3 regions of the Ruminococcus sp. RTP21198st1_G1_RTP21198_201120 genome follow, and region 2 is predicted to be linked to each of the others. Evidence: predicted binding sites of a transcription regulator. Region 2 holds the regulator's gene; each other region holds the start of a gene.

Region 1 (7,116 bases), on a different contig from region 2:
ATGTCATATTTCAACAGTTTCACATTATATCACATGAAAATTACTCTGTAAAGAGATTATAAAGAATTGTAACAAAATATCCCGATTATGACGAAACTCATAATCGGGATAAATCATTTTTTAGCTATTTGCACAATAAGAGGTTACAAATTTGTTACAACCTGACGAAAAGACTAATCGTAATCTACAACGTCGATCCACTTCATGAGCAGATCCTTCTCCTCTGGTTTGCCCTTAATGAGCTGTGCTGCTGCAACGATCGGCAACCAAGCCTGTACATACTGCTTAGATGTTCCGCTCTTTACGCAATACTTATCAAGATAAGCCTCAGCAAGATCAGGATTGTTAAGGCAGAACAGCAGGTATGTTCTTGCAACGTCAGCAGAAGCATTGCCTTGTCTAGCAGAACCCCAATTGATAACATAAGTACCTTCGTCATTAATGATAACGTTCTTTGGCTCAAAGTTACCATGGCAAAGCTTGATGTGCTTTGGCATTGAATCAAGTCTTGTGAGAAGCTCATACTTCTTTATCTCATCGATCTGACCAAGAGTCTTGATCTGTCTTGCCATCTTATCTTTCAGCTTTGAAAGAAGTGGCATATACTGAGCGTGTATCTCGCACTGAATGTCGATAAACTGGTTAAGATATGTGTCTTTCTTGTCTGGATTTTCGTCCATAAGCTGCTGAAGAGTCTTACCTTTTATAAAGTCCATTGTAATAGCCCATTTGCCGTCAATAACGGAAACCTCGTGAAGAACAGGCATCTTTATAAAGGAATTGCCAAGTGTTGTTTCAACTCTTGCGTGTGTAAGAGCCGCATACAGACACTTTTCCTTGTATTCAGGCTTCTTATAGATCCTGACTGCCATTCCATCAGATTCATAAACATCATAGATGTCGCTGGATGCTACAAAGTTATCAAGTTTCATAAGTCATATCTCCTTTTATTTTAAAATATGGTATTAAGTCGAGTTTCAGAGTATACATCGATTTTTCAACAGCCTTATTGTGTAAAATTACCTTTACATCTCAGCGCTTTCTATGTATCTCTGTTATGTCTATATTATACTACATATTTTCTAAATGTCAAGCACTTTTTCGTTATTTTCACAACTGTTTTATTTTTGTTTAGATTTTATCTTATGTTTATTAATCTTCTTTCAGGCGGCATATATGATAAATTTTTATCAATCTGATTTTTATTGTGCAATATGACGGTCATGAATTGTTAATCTATCATAAAACAATGTTCAATATTTATGTATATTGCATAATAAAACGACGTAAAATATCAAAAAAGCTGTGACTTTATAAGATTGACAAAAAAATAACAATCGTATATAATATAACTAAGATAAAACCCGAGCGGGGGTTATCAAGAGTAAAAAACAATAATTAATTTATTGGAGGTTTATTTTATGGCAAAGAGTGAAGCTAAAACAGTCGGCATCGTCGATACAGAGGAAGCTTTGACTGCTAAGATCGCTGAAGTAAGAGCTGCACAGGCTATCTTCGCTACCTACACACAGGAGCAGGTAGATAAGATTTTCAAGGCTGCTGCTATCGCTGCTAACAAGGCAAGAATCCCACTTGCAAAGATGGCTGTTGAGGAAACAGGCATGGGTATCGTTGAAGACAAGGTTATCAAGAACAACTATGCTGCTGAGCACATCTACAATAAGTACAAGAATGTTCAGACTTGTGGTGTTTTTGAGGAAAACAAGGCTTACGGCACAATGAGAATTTACGAGCCTATCGGTCTTATCGCTGCTGTTATCCCAACAACAAACCCAACTTCTACTGCTATATTCAAGACACTTATCTGTCTTAAGACAAGAAATGGTATCATAATCTCACCACACCCAAGAGCAAAGAAGTCAACTATCGCTGCTGCTAAAATCGTTTATGATGCAGCTGTTGCAGCAGGTGCTCCAAAGGGTATCATCGGTTGGATCGATGTTCCTTCTCTTGAACTCACAAACATGATCATGAGAGAGTCTGACACAATCCTCGCTACAGGCGGTCCTGGAATGGTAAAGGCTGCTTACTCATCTGGTACACCAGCTCTCGGTGTTGGTGCCGGTAACGCATCCGCTATCATCGATTCTTCTGCTGATATCGTAAACGCTGTAAACTCTATCATTCATTCTAAGACATTTGATAACGGTATGATTTGTGCTACAGAGCAGACAGTTATCGCTGATAAGACAGTTTACAACGATGTTAAGAAGGAATTCATCAAGAGAGGTTGCTACTTCCTCAACGATGAAGAGGCTGACAAGATAAGAAAGACAATGCTCATCAACGGTGCTCTTAATGCTAAGATCGTTGGTCAGCGTCCTGTAACTATCGCTAAAATGGCTGGCTTTGAAGTTCCAGAGGATACAAAGGTACTCATCGGCGAGGCTACAAGCACAGCTCCTGAAGAGGCTTTCGGTCACGAAAAGCTCACAACTATCCTTGGTATGTACAAGTCAAAGAACTTTGACGACGCTCTTGACATCGCAGAGGCACTTCTCGTAAACAACGGTGGTCTTGGTCATACTTCAGTTCTTTGGGTAGATAACATAAACGAGAGAGAAAAGCTCAATAAGTTCGCTGCAAGAATGAAGACTTGCCGTCTTATCGTAAACACACCTTCTTCACTTGGCGGTATCGGTGACCTCTACAACTTTGACTTTGCTCCTTCCCTCACACTCGGCTGCGGCTCATGGGGCGGCAACTCAGTTTCTGAGAACGTTGGCGTTAAGCACCTGCTGAACATTAAGACAGTCGTTGAGAGGAGAGAGAATATGCTTTGGTTCAGAGCACCTGAAAAGGTATACTTCAAGAAGGGTTGTCTCCCTGTTGCTCTTGACGAGTTGAAGACTGTTATGGGCAAGAAAAAGGCATTCATCGTAACAGACCAGTTCCTTTATAAGAATGGTTATACAAAGGCTATCACAGATAAACTCGATGAAATGGGTATTCTCCACGAAACATTCTTCGATGTTGCTCCAGACCCAACACTTGCTTGCGCACTTGAGGGTGTTGCTCAGTTGAGAGCTTTCGAGCCTGACACAATTATCGCTATCGGCGGTGGTTCTGCAATGGACGCTGGTAAGATCATGTGGGTTCTTTACGAGCATCCAGACGCTGACTTTTTCGATATGGCTATGAGATATATCGATATCCGTAAGAGAGTTTACACATTCCCTAAGATGGGTGAGAAGGCATACTTCATTGCTATCCCAACATCTTCTGGTACAGGTTCTGAGGTAACACCTTTCGCAGTTATCACTGATGAAAAGACAGGTACTAAGTATCCTCTGGCTGACTACCAGCTCATGCCTAACATGGCTATCGTTGATACAGATATGATGATGTCTGCTCCAAGAGGTCTGACTTCTGCATCAGGTATCGACGCTCTGACACACGCTCTTGAGGCTTATGCATCTGTAATGGCTACAGATTACACTGACGGTCTTGCACTGAGAGCTATGAAGCTCATTTTCAAGTATCTGCCAGGTGCATATGACAACGGTCAGACAGACGTTAAGGCTCGTGAGGAAATGGCTACAGCATCTACAATGGCTGGTATGGCATTTGCTAACGCATTCCTCGGTGTTTGCCACTCAATGGCTCATAAGCTTGGTGCTTATCATCACCTGCCACACGGCGTTGCTAACGCTCTCCTTATCACAATGGTAATGAGATACAACGCTGACCCAACACCTAGAAAGATGGGTACTTTCTCACAGTATCAGTATCCACATACTCTTGAGAGATACTGCGAGTGTGCACATTCACTTGGTATCGTTGGTAAGAACGATGAGGATACACTCAACAAGTTCATCGACGCTATCGAGGCTCTCAAGGAAAGAGTTGGTATCAAGAAGACTATCGCTGATTACGGCGTAGACGAGAAGCACTTCCTTGACACTCTCGACAACATGGTTGAGGACGCATTTGATGACCAGTGCACAGGTGCTAACCCAAGATACCCACTGATGAGCGAGCTGAAGGAAATGTACCTCAAGGCTTACTACGGCAAATAATCTTTGCTGACAAAGCAATTTGCAGAGTGACTAATATTTGATTATTAGTTGATCTATAATAAACCTCCGACTGCTTGTTCCCTTTAGGGAGCAGGCAGTCATTTTTTTGTTAATTTGCACTTAAAATAATAATGTAAGGTATGTGTATTATATATTCAAATAACAGTTGAAAAATGAAAAAATATATGGTATAATGAAATAAGTATAAATTATTTCAGAGCAATATCTGATGTGATTTTTACATAACACTTGGCGACACTCCGCCATACAAAGAGGTTACAAATATGAACAACAAAAATTATGACGTTATTATCGCTGGCTGCGGTGCGGCAGGTCTATATGCAGCACTTAACCTTTCCCGTGATTTAAATGTACTTGTGCTTTCCAAAAGAGAGCTGACCTTGTGTAACTCTTCCCTTGCGCAGGGTGGAATTGCAGGCGTTTATGACAATCCAAAGGACTCGCCTGAATATCACAAACATGATACATTTGTAGCAGGTGGATTTGAAAATGATCCTGAGTCCACTCAGGTCCTTGTTGACGAAGCCTATATTGACATTGGAAAACTCATAGAGCTTGGTGCTGACTTTGATAAGTGTCCTGATGGATCTTATCACCGCACTCTCGAAGGTGGACACGGTATGAACAGGATTTTTCATCATGCCGATACCACAGGTCTGGAGATCGAAACAACTCTACTAAGAAATGTTCAACAGCTAGATAATGTTGAAATACTCGAAAATGTCGTTATGTGCAACGCAAAGAAAACCGAAACAGGTTTTTCCATTCTTGTACTGACTAATGACAACGAATATACGACATATAATTGCAGATACGCCATTTTTGCAACTGGTGGAATAGGCAGAGTTTACGAATACACTACAAACTCCGCTATCGCAACAGGCGACGGCATAACTATCGCTCATGAGCTTGGAGCAGAGATAAAAAACCTCAGCTATATCCAGTTCCACCCAACAGGCTTTAACAACAAGCACACTCGTGAAACTTTCCTTATATCTGAATCTGTCAGAGGCGAGGGAGCTTATCTTAAAAACTGCAACGGCGAAAGATTTATGCAAAATTATGACGACCGTCTGGAGCTTGCGCCAAGAGATGTTGTTTCTCATGCAATCATGGCTGAAGCCAAGAAAACAGGCTCTGACAAATTCTATCTTGATATCACTCACAAAGACCCTGAGTTTGTCAGAAACAGATTTCCTATGATAAATGAAAAGCTTCTCGAAGCAGGTTATGACATGACCAAGGATATGATACCTATTTTCCCTTGTCATCATTACCTTATGGGCGGCATAAATGTTGATACATATGCAAGAACTAACATTGACAGGCTCTATGCTTGCGGCGAATGTTCACATACAGGTGTTCACGGCAATAACAGACTTGCAAGCAATTCCCTACTTGAAGCTTTGGTATTTTCAAGACGTGCTGCGGCTGACATCAATGAGAAGATAAAATCTGACAGTGGTGACCTTGAAACATACGATTTCAAGATAGACAATGAAGCCCCGCACATTCCTCAGGGCATAAGAACAGAGATAAGAGATATAATGCAGCGTGCATATTTCGTTATCCCTGATAAGGAGGCTTTGCCGCCTGATCTTGAAGAAGTAACAAAGCTAAAAAATTTCCTTTGTGACGGTAATTTCAAAATAGACAGAGATTATGTTGAAGCAAGGTCTCTTACAACTGTCGCTTATATCGTATTAAAGGACGCTATCGAAAAGCTCAAATCCAAAGAAAAAATGGAGGAAAACAAATGAGATTAATGCAGTTTCAGATCGACGATATCATTAAAACAGCTCTGCTGGAGGATATCAACTATATAGACGTTACAACGGATTATCTTGTTGACGAAAATTCAGTTTCAACAGCAAAGTATGTTTCAAAGGACGAAGGCGTTCTTTGTGGAATTGATGTTGCAATGAGAGTTTTTCAGCTTCTTGACAGCAATGTTAAATGTGAGATATTTATCCATGACGGTGAAAAGGTCAAGAAAGGCGACATTATCGCAAGAATAACAGGCTCAACAAGAGCCTTGCTCAAAGGCGAAAGAACGGCACTGAACATCGTTCAGCATATGTCAGGCGTTGCAACTGCAACAAACAGATGCGTAGAGCTTGTAAAGGGTACAAATGCGTCTGTTGCGGATACAAGAAAAACGCTCCCAGGTCTTAGAGTTTTGCAGAAATATGCAGTTACAGTAGGCGGTGGAAAAAACCACAGATACAATCTTTCAGATTGCGCAATGCTAAAAGACACTCACCTTGACGCATATGGCAGCATGACAGGCGCAGTAAACGCTCTCAGAGAAAAAATGGGGCATACTGTCAAGATAGAAGTTGAAGTCGGAAACCTTGAAGAACTCAAAGAAGCTCTTACACTTGGCGTTGAGATAATCATGCTAGACAATATGACAAATGAAGATATGGCAAAGGCTGTTGAAATGACAAATGGCAAAGCACTTTTAGAAGCTTCAGGAAACGTGACTTCTGAAACAATCCGTGCAATAGCTGAAACGGGCGTTGATATCATTTCTATCGGTGCTATCACACACTCAGTCAAGGCGTTTGACATTTCAATGAAAATGGAAAAGTAAGATAAAACAAAAGTCAACGCCATATTAAGGTGTTGGCTTTTATGCTTAAATGGGGGAAAATATGCGTTATTACAAAAGATCTCATGTGCATTACAGCAAATCAGCAATGAAAATAATAGCGTTAGTTTTCATGTTGGTTGGCGTGACATTTCTTGCAGTTGGAATAGGTTTTGCAATACACCAAACTCAGCTCAAAAACAGATGTACTCTTGAAGTCAATGCTATAATATCAGACATTCTCAGCAAAGATGAACGACATGAGGACGATGACGGACACGTATCATATAGCACAGTTTACACACCAGTGTATTCATATAACGTTGACGGACAGCTCTACACCACTCACAGCAATACATATTCCAGCAACGTCAGATACAGAAGAGGACAAACGATCCAGATATTCTGTGACCCTGATGACCCTGAAACGTTTTATGCACCAAATGATACAACCAATACCAT
Region 2 (7,116 bases):
GAGAGTGACAATTGTTCCCCGATTTTTATACAACTGTCGCATTTTATTGATTACATTATACTACACAAATATGGAGATTTCAAGGAATACCAAAAATTTTAACCTCTTTTTAACGCTTTAGTATTATTCTGATTTTTCATGCTTTTCAGTGCTTATTATATATAACGGCATAGGTAAGGTGAAAAAATGCACGTTTTCAGGGCTGCTTTATGTGCTGATATGTACAAAAACTTATGACGAGTGAGTATTTTTATATGACAGCCCTTGACTTTTTTTTATAAAAGGCATATAATAATATTATTAATTTATATATTTATAGTCTTTATAAATAATGAAACTAAGAAACTAATTTATATGGAGGGTTTAACAATGGGTAGAGTATATAACTTCAGTGCAGGTCCTGCTGTACTCCCTGAGGAAGTGCTTAAGGAAGCTGCCGATGAAATGCTCGATTATAAGGGCACAGGTATGAGCGTAATGGAGATGAGCCACCGTTCCAAGGCGTTCGATGACATCATCAAGGAAGCTGAAAAGGACATCAGAGATCTTATGGGTATCCCTGATAACTATAAGGTACTGTTCCTTCAGGGCGGTGCTTCTCAGCAGTTCGCAGCCGTTCCTATGAACCTTATGAAGAACAAGAAAGCGGCTTACATAATCACAGGTCAGTGGGCTAAGAAGGCTTATCAGGAGGCTCAGAAATACGGCGAGGCTGTTGCTGTGGCTTCTTCTGCTGACAAGACTTTCTCTTATATCCCTGATTGTTCAGATCTGGATATCCCAGAGGACGCTGACTATGTTTATATCTGCGAAAACAATACTATCTATGGTACAAAGTACAAGACTCTGCCTAACACAAAGGGTCACACACTTGTTGCAGACGTTTCTTCCTGCTTCCTGTCTGAGCCTGTTGACGTAACAAAGTACGGCGTTATTTACGGCGGCGTTCAGAAGAACGTTGGTCCTGCCGGCGTTGTTATTGCTATCATCAGAGAAGATCTTATCACTGACGATGTTCTCGAGGGAACACCTACAATGCTCAAGTGGAAAACTCAGGCTGACGCTGACTCTCTTTACAATACACCTCCTTGCTATGGCATCTACATCTGCGGCAAGGTATTCAAGTGGATAAAGAAAATGGGCGGTCTTGAGGCTATGAAGGCTCACAACGAGAAAAAGGCTAAGATACTCTATGATTATCTTGACCAGAGCAAGCTTTTCAAGGGCACTGTTGTTCCTGAGGACAGATCTCTTATGAACGTTCCATTCGTAACAGGCGACGCTGAGCTTGACAAGAAGTTCGTTGCTGAGGCTACAGCAGCAGGCTTTGTAAACCTCAAGGGTCACAGAACTGTTGGCGGTATGAGAGCTTCTATCTACAACGCAATGCCTATCGAGGGCGTTGAAAAGCTTGTTGAGTTCATGAAGAAGTTTGAGGCTGAGAACGCATAATCAGATTTGATCGAGGTGAAATTTCAATGCTTCATCGATTGCTTCATATGATAAGCACTGCTGATTTGATCAAAAACAATCCGGACGATTGGCGTGATAAGCTTAATGAAAGAAGTAAGTCAAAAGGCAAAGTTGTTCTCGTTCTTTTCGCTGTAATACTTGTTCTTTGCCTGTTTGTAAGAATTATCACTTAAATAGATGAAAGAGGTTAGTTTAATGTACAACATATTGACTTTGAATAAGATCGCCGCTTGCGGTACAGATATTTTCGACAAGGCTAAGTACACAGTAAGCGACAATGCTGAAAATCCTACCGCTATAATGGTACGTTCAGCAAAGATGCACGATATGGAAATGCCTGAGAGCCTGCTTGCTATTGCAAGAGCAGGTGCTGGCGTAAACAATATTCCAGTTGAGAAGTGCGCAGAGCAGGGAATCGTTGTATTCAACACACCTGGCGCAAACTCAAACGCTGTTAAGGAGCTTGCTATTTGTGCGCTTCTTCTTTCTTCAAGAAAGATAACAGAGGCTGCTGCATGGGCTGCATCACTCAAGGGCACTCCTGACGCTCCAAAGACAGTTGAGGGCGGCAAGTCTAAGTTCGCGGGTCCTGAGATATTGGGCAAGACTCTTGGCGTAATCGGTCTTGGTGCTATCGGCGGAAAGATCGCAAACGCAGCCGTTGCACTTGGCATGGACGTTATCGGCTATGACCCATTCCTTTCTGTAAACGCAGCTATCCAGCTCGAGCCTGCTGTAAAGGTAACTGCTGATATCAACGATATTTACAAGAACAGTGACTATATCACTATCCACGTTCCTTATACACCTGACACAAAGAACACTATCGACGAAGCTCAGATAGCAATGATGAAGGACGGCGTTCGTCTTATCAACCTTGCAAGAGGCGAGCTTATCAACAGTGCGGCTGTTGTAAAGGCTATCAAGGACGGCAAGGTTGCAAAGTATGTAACAGACTTTGCAGATGATGTTGTTCTTGGCGAGGAGAATGTTATCGTTCTTCCACACCTTGGCGCTTCTACACCTGAGTCTGAGGACAACTGCGCAACAATGGCGGCTCACGAGCTTATCGACTATATCGAGAAGGGAACTATCAAGAATTCTGTAAACTTCCCTAATGCAGAGCTTGCTAAAACAGGCGACCACCTTGTTTGCGTGCTTCACAAGAACGTTCCTGCTCTTATTGCACAGATCACATCTGTTGTATCTGACAAGGGCGCAAATATCGAGAACCTTGTAAACAAGTCTAAGAAAGACTGGGCTTACACAATGCTCGATGTTACAGGCGACGTTGACGCTGACGCTTTCAAGTCTATCGAGGGCGTTGTTGGCGTAAGAGTTCTTTAATTGTTGATAAAAGAAATTTTATATGCAGCAATGAGGCTGCCCACGGACGAACTGCGTCTTGGGCAGCCTTTTTTGATACAAAAAAAGCTATAATTTAAGTGAAAAATGGAGGAATTTAAAATGGACAAACTTATAACAGCAATTTTATTTATCGGAATACCAATGGCACTGACTCAGCTTATTTACAGGATAATTGACCACAAGGGTAACAAGACTGCAAAGCTTGCGGAGCGTTTTCCTGTGCTTGTGAAAAGAAAGTTTCTTGTGCAGATAGGCGGAGCAATGGCGTTCGTTATCGTGTTCGGGCTTATCTCGCTTCTGCTTGACCTGCCTATCAAGGTGTTTTTCATTGTGTGCGGAGTTGTAGTGGGCGTGATAAACGGCATGGCGGTCACGCTTATGTACAGAGATTAGTCGGTTGCAACGTGGCAACTGATGAAAAAGAAAAGGCGCTGTAAAAAAACGCGCAATAAAAAAAGACTGCAACCACCCTTAAAAGGGTAGGAAAGCAGTCTTTTTTGTGGTATAATAAATTTGATGAAAAAATACCAACAAGAATATAATACACCATATCAATTAAAATTTCCTATAGAAATTGAAAAAATTATTGAAACAACAGATCCGGTATATACATTTTGTGAAGTTATTGATCATATTGACCTAAATAAATACCTGACGACTGAGGAACGCAGGACAGGCAGACCAAGATATGATGAAAAAACTTTGCTAAAAGTAATACTGTTCGCATTCATGGAAAATGGCTATGAATCATTAAGAAAAATAGAAAAGCTGTGCAAAACAGATATCCGCTTTATGTGGTTATTACAGGACGAACTGCCGCCAAGCCATATGACGATAGACAATTTTATGAACAATGTGCTTAACGGAAAAATAGAAGATATATTCGCTGACATCAATGCTTACATATTTGAACAAGAAAACGTAGATATGGATCATGTGTACATAGACGGAACAAAGATCACAGCCAACGCCAACAAATACAGCTGGGTATGGAAAAAGAGCTGCGAGAAAAATCGCGTGAAAGTATTTGCAAAGACAACAGAACTGTTAAGTGAGATAAATAAAAGAATAGCCGCATTTGGTGTGAAATTCGGAGTTCGTGAAGAATATGCCATCGAATATCTCGAACAGATATTAAAGCAATATATACAGCTTTGCGGTTTTGATCCTGCTTCTGCTGTCAGGGGACGTGGACATCATAAAACTCCAGAACAGCGATATTATGATAAGCTTACAAGTTACATTGCGAGACTAAAAAAGTATGCAGAGCACATAAAAATATGCGGCAATGAACGAAACAGTTATTCCAAAACAGACCATGATGCAACATTTATGCGTATGAAAAAAGACTATATGGGAAACGATCAACTGCTCCCAGGTTACAACATACAATTTGGCGTTTGCGATGAGTATATCGCCGTATATGACGTAAAGCAGTATGCCTCGGATATGGATTGCTTCAAGCCGCTTATGGAAAAATTCCACAGAATATATGGAAAGTATCCTGAATATCCAGTTACCGACGCAGGCTATGGAAGCTTCAACAACTATCTGTACTGTGAAGAACACGGAATGGGAAAATACATGAAATTTACCATGTATGAAAAAGAAAGCAAGAATATTAAATACCATAATGATCCATACAGAGCAGTGAATTTCCGCATAGATGAAAACGGTGATCTGCTGTGTCCTAACAACAAAAAATTCCATTACGTTTACAGTCGACCCATAAAGGGAAACAAATATGGGAGAACAGAAGAATTCTATCAGTGTGAAGAATGTGCAAACTGTTCTCATAAAGAAAAGTGCTGCAAATGCAAGGGAAATCGCATAGTTTGCATAAATGAAGAATTGACTGCATTTCACAAAGAAGTTTTAAACAATCTTAATTGTATTCATGGAGCGCTTCTCAGAATGAACAGAAGCATTCAATCTGAGGGTGCAAATGGTATCATCAAGTGGAATCGGTCATACACAAGAGCCAGAAGACGTGGCTTAAATGCCATGAATTTAGAAATTGCGATGATTTGCTGTGGTTTTAATCTGCATAAATTTCACTTGAAGAAGATCGCAATCAGAAAAGCAGCCTGAAAAAGATATTTTTCAACATTTTAATAATCGGCAAAAAGCGCTGTATTTCTGCCGGTGTGTTTGCTGTACCCTTTTTTCAAGATTAGATAGTTCTTTTTTGCTGTGTGATATATTAAAGCCCGTGGGCTTCCATATCGAGGAAATCCACGGGCTTTGTTGCGCTTTTTTTTACAGCGCCTTTTTTATTCGATCTCTTCGCTGTTGTCAGTATCAGTGCTTGTTATGATATTTGTTGCATATGTAAGTGTAAGCAGGCTGTCACCTAAATGGACATTTTCCACAACTATGTTTTCATAGTCGATGCTAAGATCATAATGTGAAAAATTCCAGAACGCTTTCAGACCAAGATTTACAAGCTGGTCTGCAATAGCCTGAGTGTTTGCCTTCGGTATACAAAGCACAGCTACAACAGGGGAGTTTGCTTCGCAAAAGCTTTCTATATCATTAGTGTGACGAATCGGTATGTTTCCTACCACTTCACCAGTGAGCTTAGGGTTTATATCAAATATGCCTATGAGATTGCAACCCCTTGTTTCAAAGTTAATATGTGTGGCGATAGCTTTACCAAGGTTTCCTGCACCGATAAGTATGGTCTTGAAATGCTTGTCTACTCCGAGTATCTTGCCTATTTCCATTCTAAGCTCGTCAACGTGATAGCCATATCCCTGCTGACCGAATCCGCCAAAGCAGTTAAGGTCTTGTCTTATTTGTGAAGCCGTGAGCTTCATTCTCTCAGAAAGCTCCCTTGAAGATATTCTTTCAAGTCCTTCTTTTTGAAGCTCACCTAAAAATCTATAATAACGTGGCAGTCGTTTTATTACTGATGTGGATATCGAACCGTCTTTAGACATATATTTACACTTTCCTTTACTAATAAACATGATTGATAAATAAATAACAATATCATATAATATAATAGCACTAATCTTTTCTTTTGTCAAGGACTTGTAAACTCTCTGCAGTCTTAAAAAAAGCAGCCTCGTTTTACAGAAGCTGCCTTATGTATAATAATTTTATTCTAGATCTTTTTTCTTTACAGAAGCAACACAGAAGTCGATGCGTTCATCATCATCTTCTTCATTTCCTGAACCTGTGAGAGGAACTCCTTTTGTTGGATCGATCCCGTCAACGGCTGTAACAAGCCCTGTACCCTCGCCAATAGAAGCACCTGATACTCTGAACTTTGTAATGTCGATAGGCTCGATAGAGGTCTCAACAGGCTTTTTAAGCTGTGGTATCCACTCGTATGGTACACGATAAGCTCTGTAGATCATGTTGCTTTTGAATGTTCCAGCAAAATTCTTGAAATAAGGGTTTACAAATTCCCAAACTATTTCATGGTCAGGTGTGACCTCAAGAAGATGTCCATCTGAACCTTCCGTAATAAGAGTGTTTCCGTTCGGAAGTCGCTGTGCAGAGCTGATGTATGAGCTATAGAACTTAGAAGCGTCAGTAAAAAGCAGATTTCCTGCTTCAAGGGGAGTGTACTGCCATGTTATTTCAAGTGTAACAGGATTGAATTGAAGTACTCTTGAGTAATCTCTGTGTGCATTGTTCACGCCTGTGAGGGAAGCAGGGTTAGGTGTGCCGTAGCCACCCTCGCCACCGTTATCGAATACCAACAGGTCGCCCTCTCCAGGAAGTCCCTTTGGTATCATGTGCAGGTGGTGCTGACCAATTATCCAGCCAAGCTTCTTTGTGGCTTCGCTTTCGTTGAAGTTAGGACCTACACGCCATACTATCTTACCTGTTGATTTCTCGATAATTCCGAGTATGTTAGAATTTCTTGCGTCAAATATGATATTGTCTGGGTGGAAGCGTTTGTCACCTGCGTCATACCACTTATTTTCGCCAAGGGTAGAGAAGTTGTTTATGTGCATCCAATCTCCACCTGCCTCACCGTGAAGACCAGGGTTTCTGAACAATGCGTTCTTTGCGGCCTCGTCAAAGCCAAGCTCATCAAAGTGGTCGCTTGCACGCCAGCTCCAAATTATATTGCCTTCCCAATCCACTTCGATGATCTTATCGTCGATAAGTCTTTTGTCTGAAATATCGTGGTTGTAGAGGTTCTCGTGAGTAAGGATAAGTGTATTGCCACTGTCTGTCTTTGGCTCACCATTTGGATAATAGTAACCCACAGTGCTGCCCTCACGCTGAAAATCATGGTGCTGTCTAGCCATATAG
Region 3 (7,116 bases), on a different contig from region 2:
CGCCTGTTTCAAACGCAACAAGTGAGCCTGTTGCTCTCTTTGGTATCTCGCCCTTATATGGCTCGTAGTCATGGAATACAGAGCTCATGATACCCTCACCCTTTGTGTCTGTAAGGAATTCGCTCTTGTATCCGAAAAGTCCTCTTGCAGGGATAAGAAATTCAAGTCTCATTCTGCTTCCAACAGGTGCCATTTCCTGAAGCTCGCCCTTTCTTGCACCTATCTTCTCCATAACAGAACCTACGCAGTTCTCAGGAACGTCAATAACAAGTCTTTCGATAGGTTCGCAAAGCTTGCCCTCTATCTCCTTGAACAGAACGTGCGGTGTTGAAACGCCAAGCTCATAGCCCTCACGACGCATATTCTCGATAAGGATAGAAAGGTGCATTTCGCCACGTCCTGCAACCTTGAAAGCGTCTGTGCTGTCTGTTTCAGAAACTCTCAGTGAAACGTCCTTAAGAAGCTCCTTGAAAAGTCTGTCTCTCAGGTGACGGCTCGTTACGAACTTGCCCTCTCTGCCTGCGAATGGCGAATTATTTACAGAGAATGTCATTTCAACTGTAGGCTCGGATATCTTTACAAAAGGTACAGCCTCAAAGTTGCCGAAGTCACAGATAGTGTCACCGATAGTGATGTTCTCGATACCGCTTATACAAACGATATCGCCAGCCTTTGCACTCTGGCATGGAACTCTGTTAAGTCCCTCTATCTGATACATTGTAACTATCTTACCACGATATTCCTTCTTAGTCTGATGATAGTCGCCGATCGTAACGTCCTGATTAACTTTCATTTCGCCACGCTCGATACGGCCGATAGCTATTCTTCCTACATACTCGTTGTAGTCGATAGCGGAAACAAGATACTGCATTGGACCCTCAGTATCTACCTCAGGTGCAGGGATATAGCTGAGTATCTCATCAAAGAGAGGTATCATATCCTTGCCCTCTTCGTCTGGCGAATGAGTAGCTGTACCTGCTCTGCCTGAGCAATAAAGGATAGGGCTATCAAGCTGCTCGTCAGTAGCGTCAAGATCCATGAGAAGCTCGAGAACTTCGTCGCCTACCTCGTTAAGACGAGCGTCAGGTCTGTCTATCTTATTGATAACGATGATTATTTTATGACCAAGCTCAAGTGCTTTCTGAAGCACAAATCTTGTCTGTGGCATTGGACCCTCGGCTGCGTCCACAAGCAGTATAACACCGTTTACCATTTTAAGAACACGCTCTACCTCACCACCGAAATCAGCATGGCCTGGGGTGTCGATAACGTTTATCTTAACGTCCTTATACTTGATAGAAGTATTCTTTGCAAGGATAGTGATTCCTCTCTCACGCTCGATATCGTTTGAATCCATGACTCTTTCTTCTACAGCCTGATTTTCTCTGAAAGTACCGCTCTGCTTGAGCATCTGGTCTACAAGGGTAGTCTTACCGTGGTCAACGTGGGCAATAATAGCAACATTTCTTAAATCTTCTCTAATCATACATACTCCTCCGATTTATCAAGACACAGCAAAGCGAATGCTTTCTGTAACGATTTGCTTAATATATTTCGCAAAAATTATAAACAATAAAAATTATAAATATATTTTCTCCCATCAAAGGAAAGAAAATCGTAATTTTTCACAAAAAGCCTATAAAACACAAAAGCACCTTGCGAAATTTTCCGCAAGGTAACTTTCCTAATTGAGAATTATAGCACATTTTTGCCGATTTGTCAAGAAAAAAGTATCATTCACAGGTTACGCCTTGTATGGTGTGCCTTAGATTAAATGATTTATGTTTTTGGCTGTTTTACACAATATTGCGCCGCTAATATTTTACACAAAAATAATTGAAATCATGGTATAAAAGTTGTATAATATCAATAATCAAAGATATAACTTTGATAACAGAGATCATATATTTGAAAGGCGGAATAATCAAATGGCTAACAGAATGATACTTAATGAAACTTCATATTTCGGTGCAGGCTCGATCAGCGAGATAGTTACAGAGGCAAAGAAGAGAGCTTTTAAAAAGGCTCTTGTTGTAACAGACCCTGACCTTATCAAATTTAACGTTGCAAAGAACGTTACAGATCTTTTGGAGGAAGCAGGACTTGCTTATGATATATTCTCTCAGGTAAAGGCTAACCCTACTGTAAAGGTAGTAAAGGCTGGTATCGAAGCTTTCAAGGCAGCAGATGCTGACTATCTTATCGCTATCGGCGGCGGCTCATCAATGGACACTGCAAAGGCTATCGGTATCATCATAAACAACCCTGAGTATGCTGACGTTGCTTCTCTTGAGGGCGCTATTGACACAAAGAATCCTAGTGTTCCTATAATCGCAGTTCCTACAACAGCAGGCACAGCCGCAGAGGTAACTATCAACTATGTTATCACAGACGAGGAGAAAAAGAGAAAGTTCGTTTGCGTTGATCCACACGATATCCCAGTTGTTGCAGTTATCGACGCAAAGATGATGTCATCAATGCCAAAGGGACTTACAGCTTCAACAGGTATGGACGCTCTTACACACGCTATCGAGGGCTACACAACACTTGGCGCTTGGGAGCTTACAGACATGATGCACCTCAAAGCAATAGAGATAATCTCACGTTCACTGAGAAAGGCTGTTGAGAACGATCCTCAGGGACGTGAGGACATGGCTCTCGGTCAGTATATCGCAGGCATGGGATTCTCAAACGTCGGTCTTGGCGTTGTTCACGGCATGGCTCACCCACTTGGCGCATTCTATGACACACCTCATGGTATCGCAAATGCAGTTCTTCTTCCGTATGTAATGGAGTACAACGCTGAATACACAGGCGAAAAGTTCAAGTACATCGCAGAAGCAATGGGCATTGACACAACAGGCATGAGCCAGGCTGAATACAGAGCAGCCGCAGTAAACGCAGTTAAGCAGCTTTCAAAGGACGTTGGAATCCCTGAGAAGCTCCACGAGATAGGCGTTAAGGAAGAGGATCTTCAGGCTTTGAGCGAATCTGCATTCGCAGACGTATGCACAGGAGGAAATCCAAGACCTTGCACAGTTGAGTCTATCCTCGGCATTTATAAGACAGCATTCTAATTCAAAAATCTTTTATCTGCCCTCGGTTTTCGGGGGCAGATTTTTATTGCCCGAAAAGAATATTTATGGTATAATACATTTAAAGTGAGTTTTAAGTTCATAGGTTATCATATATCGTAAGATATTATACTGACTTATAGGGAGGAATTTTAATGAGATTACTTCTTGCTGAGGACGAGGTGGAGCTTGCAAATGCGCTTTCGGCAGTGCTTAAACACAAAAACTATTCTGTTGACGCTGTTTACAACGGCATCGACGCATACAACTATGCAATTGCACAGGATTATGACGGCATAATACTTGACATTATGATGCCTGGTATGGACGGCATACAGGTGCTTACAAAACTCCGTGAAAAGGGTATCGACTCCCCTGTTCTGCTGCTCACTGCAAAGTCTGATATTGACGATAGGATAACCGGACTTGATTCAGGTGCTGACGATTATCTTACAAAGCCCTTTGCAATGGGCGAGCTTCTTGCGAGAATAAGGGCAATGACACGCCGCCGCACTGAGTTTGCACCCTCTACCCTTACTTTCGGAAACGTTTCTCTCAACAGACAGAGCTTTGAGCTTTCAGGTCCTAACGGCTCTCAGAAGCTTGGCAACAAAGAGTTTCAAATGATAGAAGCCCTTATGCTAAATCACGGTACGCTTATTTCTACAGAGCGTTTCATGGAAAAGATATGGGGCTATGACTCTGATGCTGAGATAAACGTGGTGTGGGTATATATTTCATATCTGCGTAAAAAGCTTGGTCTTATCGGTGCAGATGTCGAGATAAAAGCCACAAGGGGCGTGGGCTACACACTAGAGGAAAAGCATAATGATTAAGCGTTTACAGCGGAAATTCGTTGTTATCGCCGCTGTGTGCCTTCTTATCGTAGAGTTTACCATAATAGGCGGCATAAATGGAGTGAACATCTATCAGACCAACAAGAATGCAGACGATCTGCTGAACATAATAATCGAAAATGACGGCAGATTTCCTGAGTTCGACCCCAAGGGCATGAAACATGACAAGCCGCAGGATAATTCAGACAGCGCCTCTCCCCCTGAGAGCAAAAAGCCTGATAAGCACAGAGGCTTTAACGAGGAAACTAAGTATCAGACAAGGTATTTTGTTGTATATGCCGACAGCAATGGCGAAATAACCAAGGTAGATACAGGACACGTTGCGGCGGTGTCAAGTTCGCAGGCTATAGAATACGGCAAAAGCGTTCTTGACAGCGGCAAGACTTCAGGCACGTCAGGAAACTACCGCTACAAAACAGGCGACACCGACAAAGGCAAGATAATAGTTTTCATGGACTGCCGCAGTGACAGTGCCACCAAAAATCGCTTTTTGCTGGTGTCGTGCGCTATAGGTGCGGCAGGATATATACTTGTATGTCTGCTTATCATAATCTTCTCAAAGCGTGCCATAAGACCTGTTGTGGAAAGCTTTGAAAAGCAAAAGCAGTTCATCACCGACGCAGGGCACGAGATAAAAACGCCGCTGGCCATAATCTCCGCAAACACGGAAGTTCTTGAAATGGTGTCAGAGCCAAACCAGTGGACGGTGAGCATAAAAAATCAGATAACAAGGCTAAACGGTCTGCTAAAAGAGCTTTTAAGCCTTGCAAAAATGGAGGAGGAAAAGCCTGCTCTTACCATGGCTGATTTCAATATCTCTGACGCTGTTTATGACGCCGCTTCGCCTTTTACTACCCTTTCGGAAACAAAGGGCAAAAAACTCACCATTGATGTTGCCAACGGACTTTCCTATCACGGCGACGAGGGTGCGATAAGACAGCTTGTTTCTATCCTCACGGAAAATGCGGTAAAATATGCTGACGAGGATGGCGAGATAATAGTAAAGCTTTTCACTTCTCATAATGGCAAGGAAACAGACCTAGAAGTTTCAAACACCTGCAAAGAACCACCGCAAGGCGACCTAACAAAACTTTTTGACAGATTTTATCGTGACGACAGCTCGCGGTCAAGGTCAAAGGGAGAGAAAAAGGGTGGCTACGGCATTGGGCTTTCTATTGCACAGGCAATAGTCAGGTCGCACAAAAGCAAGATATCATGCAAAGCCGAAAACGGCATGATGATATTTACAGCACAGCTTAAATAATTGCAAAGCAGAGTTGGTCACCAGCCACTCTGCTTTTTTATAATATGACATTTGTCACATGAAAGATGTGACTTTTCTCACTAGCTTTTTGGCGGATAGTATTGTATAATGATAATACAAACTAAGGGAGGTTTTTCTTATGGCTGAAACTGTAGTAAAAATAGACAATCTGGTAAAAAGATACAAAGAGCTTATTGCTCTTGACCACTTTGATCTTGAAATAAAAAAAGGCGAGGTCTTCGGACTTCTCGGTCCTAACGGCTCGGGCAAGACCACCACGATAAACTGCCTGCTCTCACTGTTGGCATATGATAAGGGCGACATCGAGATATTCGGTGAAAAAATGTCCCCTGTGAACTATGGGGTAAAAAAGCGTATTGGCGTTATAATGCAGAATGTTGCGGTGTTTGACGAGCTGACTGTGTATGAGAACATTGACTATTTTTGCGGGCTTTACATCACCGACAAAGCCACACGAAAGAAATATGTTGACGATGCCATAGCTTTTGTGGGACTTGAGGACTTCGTGAAGTTCCACCCTAAAAAGCTTTCAGGTGGTCTGCTCAGACGACTTAACATTGCCTGTGGTATCGCACACAAGCCTGAGCTTATCATACTCGACGAGCCGACAGTTGCCGTTGACCCACAATCAAGGAACAAGATACTGGAGGGCATTTTACAGCTCAACCGTGAGGGTGCGACTATAATTTACACCTCCCACTACATGGAAGAAGTCGAGCAGATATGCACCCGTATCGCCATAATGGATAAGGACAGTAAGATAGCCGAGGGTACTACAGAGGAACTCAAACGCATGATAAAGAACACCGAAACTATCACCGCCGAGATACTCCAGCTTCCTGAAAACGTCCGTGAACAAATAGAAGCTTTGGAACACGTTTATAATGTTTCATATGCTGACAACAAGCTCGTTGCACGCTGTACAGGGGGACGGCACAATCTTATTGAGATACTGAAAATATTGCAGGAAAATCAGGTGGGCTTCGGCAGCGTTTATTCTGAGCAGCCTACCCTCAATGACGTTTTCCTTGAAATAACCGGCAAGGCTCTCAGGGATAAGGAGTGATAGAATGTTCTCACACATATTCAAATACGAATTTAAAAGCTGTCTGCGTCAAAAAGCCATACTCTTCTGGCTCATAGCCTTTCCTATAATACTGGGTTGCTTTTTTAAGATGGCGTTTTCAGGAATATACGAAAAAGATGTTGTATTCAATGCGATACCTGTTGCGGTGACAAATATAGAAGAAAACGATATCCTTAAGCAGGTGCTTGAACAGATATCAGATGGTGATGAGGCTCTTTTCAAGGTGACGTATACGGATATTGACAAGGCAGAAGAAATGCTTAAAAGCGAGGATATAAAAGGCATTATAAAAGCTTCCGACCTCTCCCTTGAGTTTGGCTCAACAGGTATCCAGCAGACCATTGTAAAGACTTTCATACAGCAATACAAAACTCAGGAAAAGATAATAACTGACACTGCAAAGAACGCTCCGCAAAAGCTTGATAAGGTCATAGCTTCCCTTTCCGAGAAGATAAGCCCAAATGAGGATATTCCTCTCCACGGCAACCCTGACATAACGATACAGTTTTTCTATAATCTCCTTGCCATGACGGCACTTTTCGGCTCAATGTCAGGTCTGTTCGTGGCACAGGAAAATCAGGGCGACCTGTCTGCACTTGGCGCAAGACGTTGCTGTTCTCCAGTGAACAAGCTTACAAGCATAACGGCAACGCTCCTTGCTTTTCATGTGGTGGAAATGATATGCATGGTGATATCGGTGACGTTCCTGAGATTTGTGCTTAAAGTGGATTTCGGCAGTAAGCTCCCACTTGTTTATCTTGCCGCAATAATCGGAGGAATAACGGGAATATCCATGGGATTTTTCGTTGGCTC

Evidence for each region. Region 2 encodes Rex, which represses fermentation and respiration genes when NADH is low (regulators of the CRP and FNR family bind a similar motif). Its sites were predicted from a motif close to ATTGTTAANNNNTTAACAAT; they were not measured.
Region 1: the regulator Rex is predicted to act here: its motif matches at 1,319-1,338, upstream of adhE (bifunctional acetaldehyde-CoA/alcohol dehydrogenase).
Region 3: the regulator Rex is predicted to act here: its motif matches at 1,688-1,707, upstream of fucO (lactaldehyde reductase).

The regions. Positions count from the first base shown of each region.
Region 1 covers NZ_JBCOMH010000002.1:722-7,837, forward strand. Annotated here, with positions in the region: gene AB5627_RS01400 (phosphotransferase family protein) at 174-932, opposite strand; gene adhE (bifunctional acetaldehyde-CoA/alcohol dehydrogenase) at 1,422-4,040, shown strand; gene AB5627_RS01410 (L-aspartate oxidase) at 4,325-5,821, shown strand; gene nadC (carboxylating nicotinate-nucleotide diphosphorylase) at 5,818-6,657, shown strand; gene AB5627_RS01420 (DUF3592 domain-containing protein) at 6,719-7,116, shown strand, end outside.
Region 2 covers NZ_JBCOMH010000003.1:182,871-189,986, forward strand. Annotated here, with positions in the region: gene serC (3-phosphoserine/phosphohydroxythreonine transaminase) at 370-1,452, shown strand; gene AB5627_RS03345 (hypothetical protein) at 1,479-1,646, shown strand; gene AB5627_RS03350 (3-phosphoglycerate dehydrogenase family protein) at 1,669-2,820, shown strand; gene AB5627_RS03355 (hypothetical protein) at 2,941-3,234, shown strand; gene AB5627_RS03360 (IS1182 family transposase) at 3,358-4,932, shown strand; gene AB5627_RS03365 (redox-sensing transcriptional repressor Rex) at 5,115-5,783, opposite strand; gene AB5627_RS03370 (aryl-sulfate sulfotransferase) at 5,946-7,116, opposite strand, start outside.
Region 3 covers NZ_JBCOMH010000025.1:20,878-27,993, reverse strand. Annotated here, with positions in the region: gene typA (translational GTPase TypA) at 1-1,486, opposite strand, end outside; gene fucO (lactaldehyde reductase) at 1,929-3,077, shown strand; gene AB5627_RS13370 (response regulator transcription factor) at 3,230-3,910, shown strand; gene AB5627_RS13365 (HAMP domain-containing sensor histidine kinase) at 3,903-5,195, shown strand; gene AB5627_RS13360 (ATP-binding cassette domain-containing protein) at 5,335-6,282, shown strand; gene AB5627_RS13355 (ABC transporter permease) at 6,287-7,116, shown strand, end outside.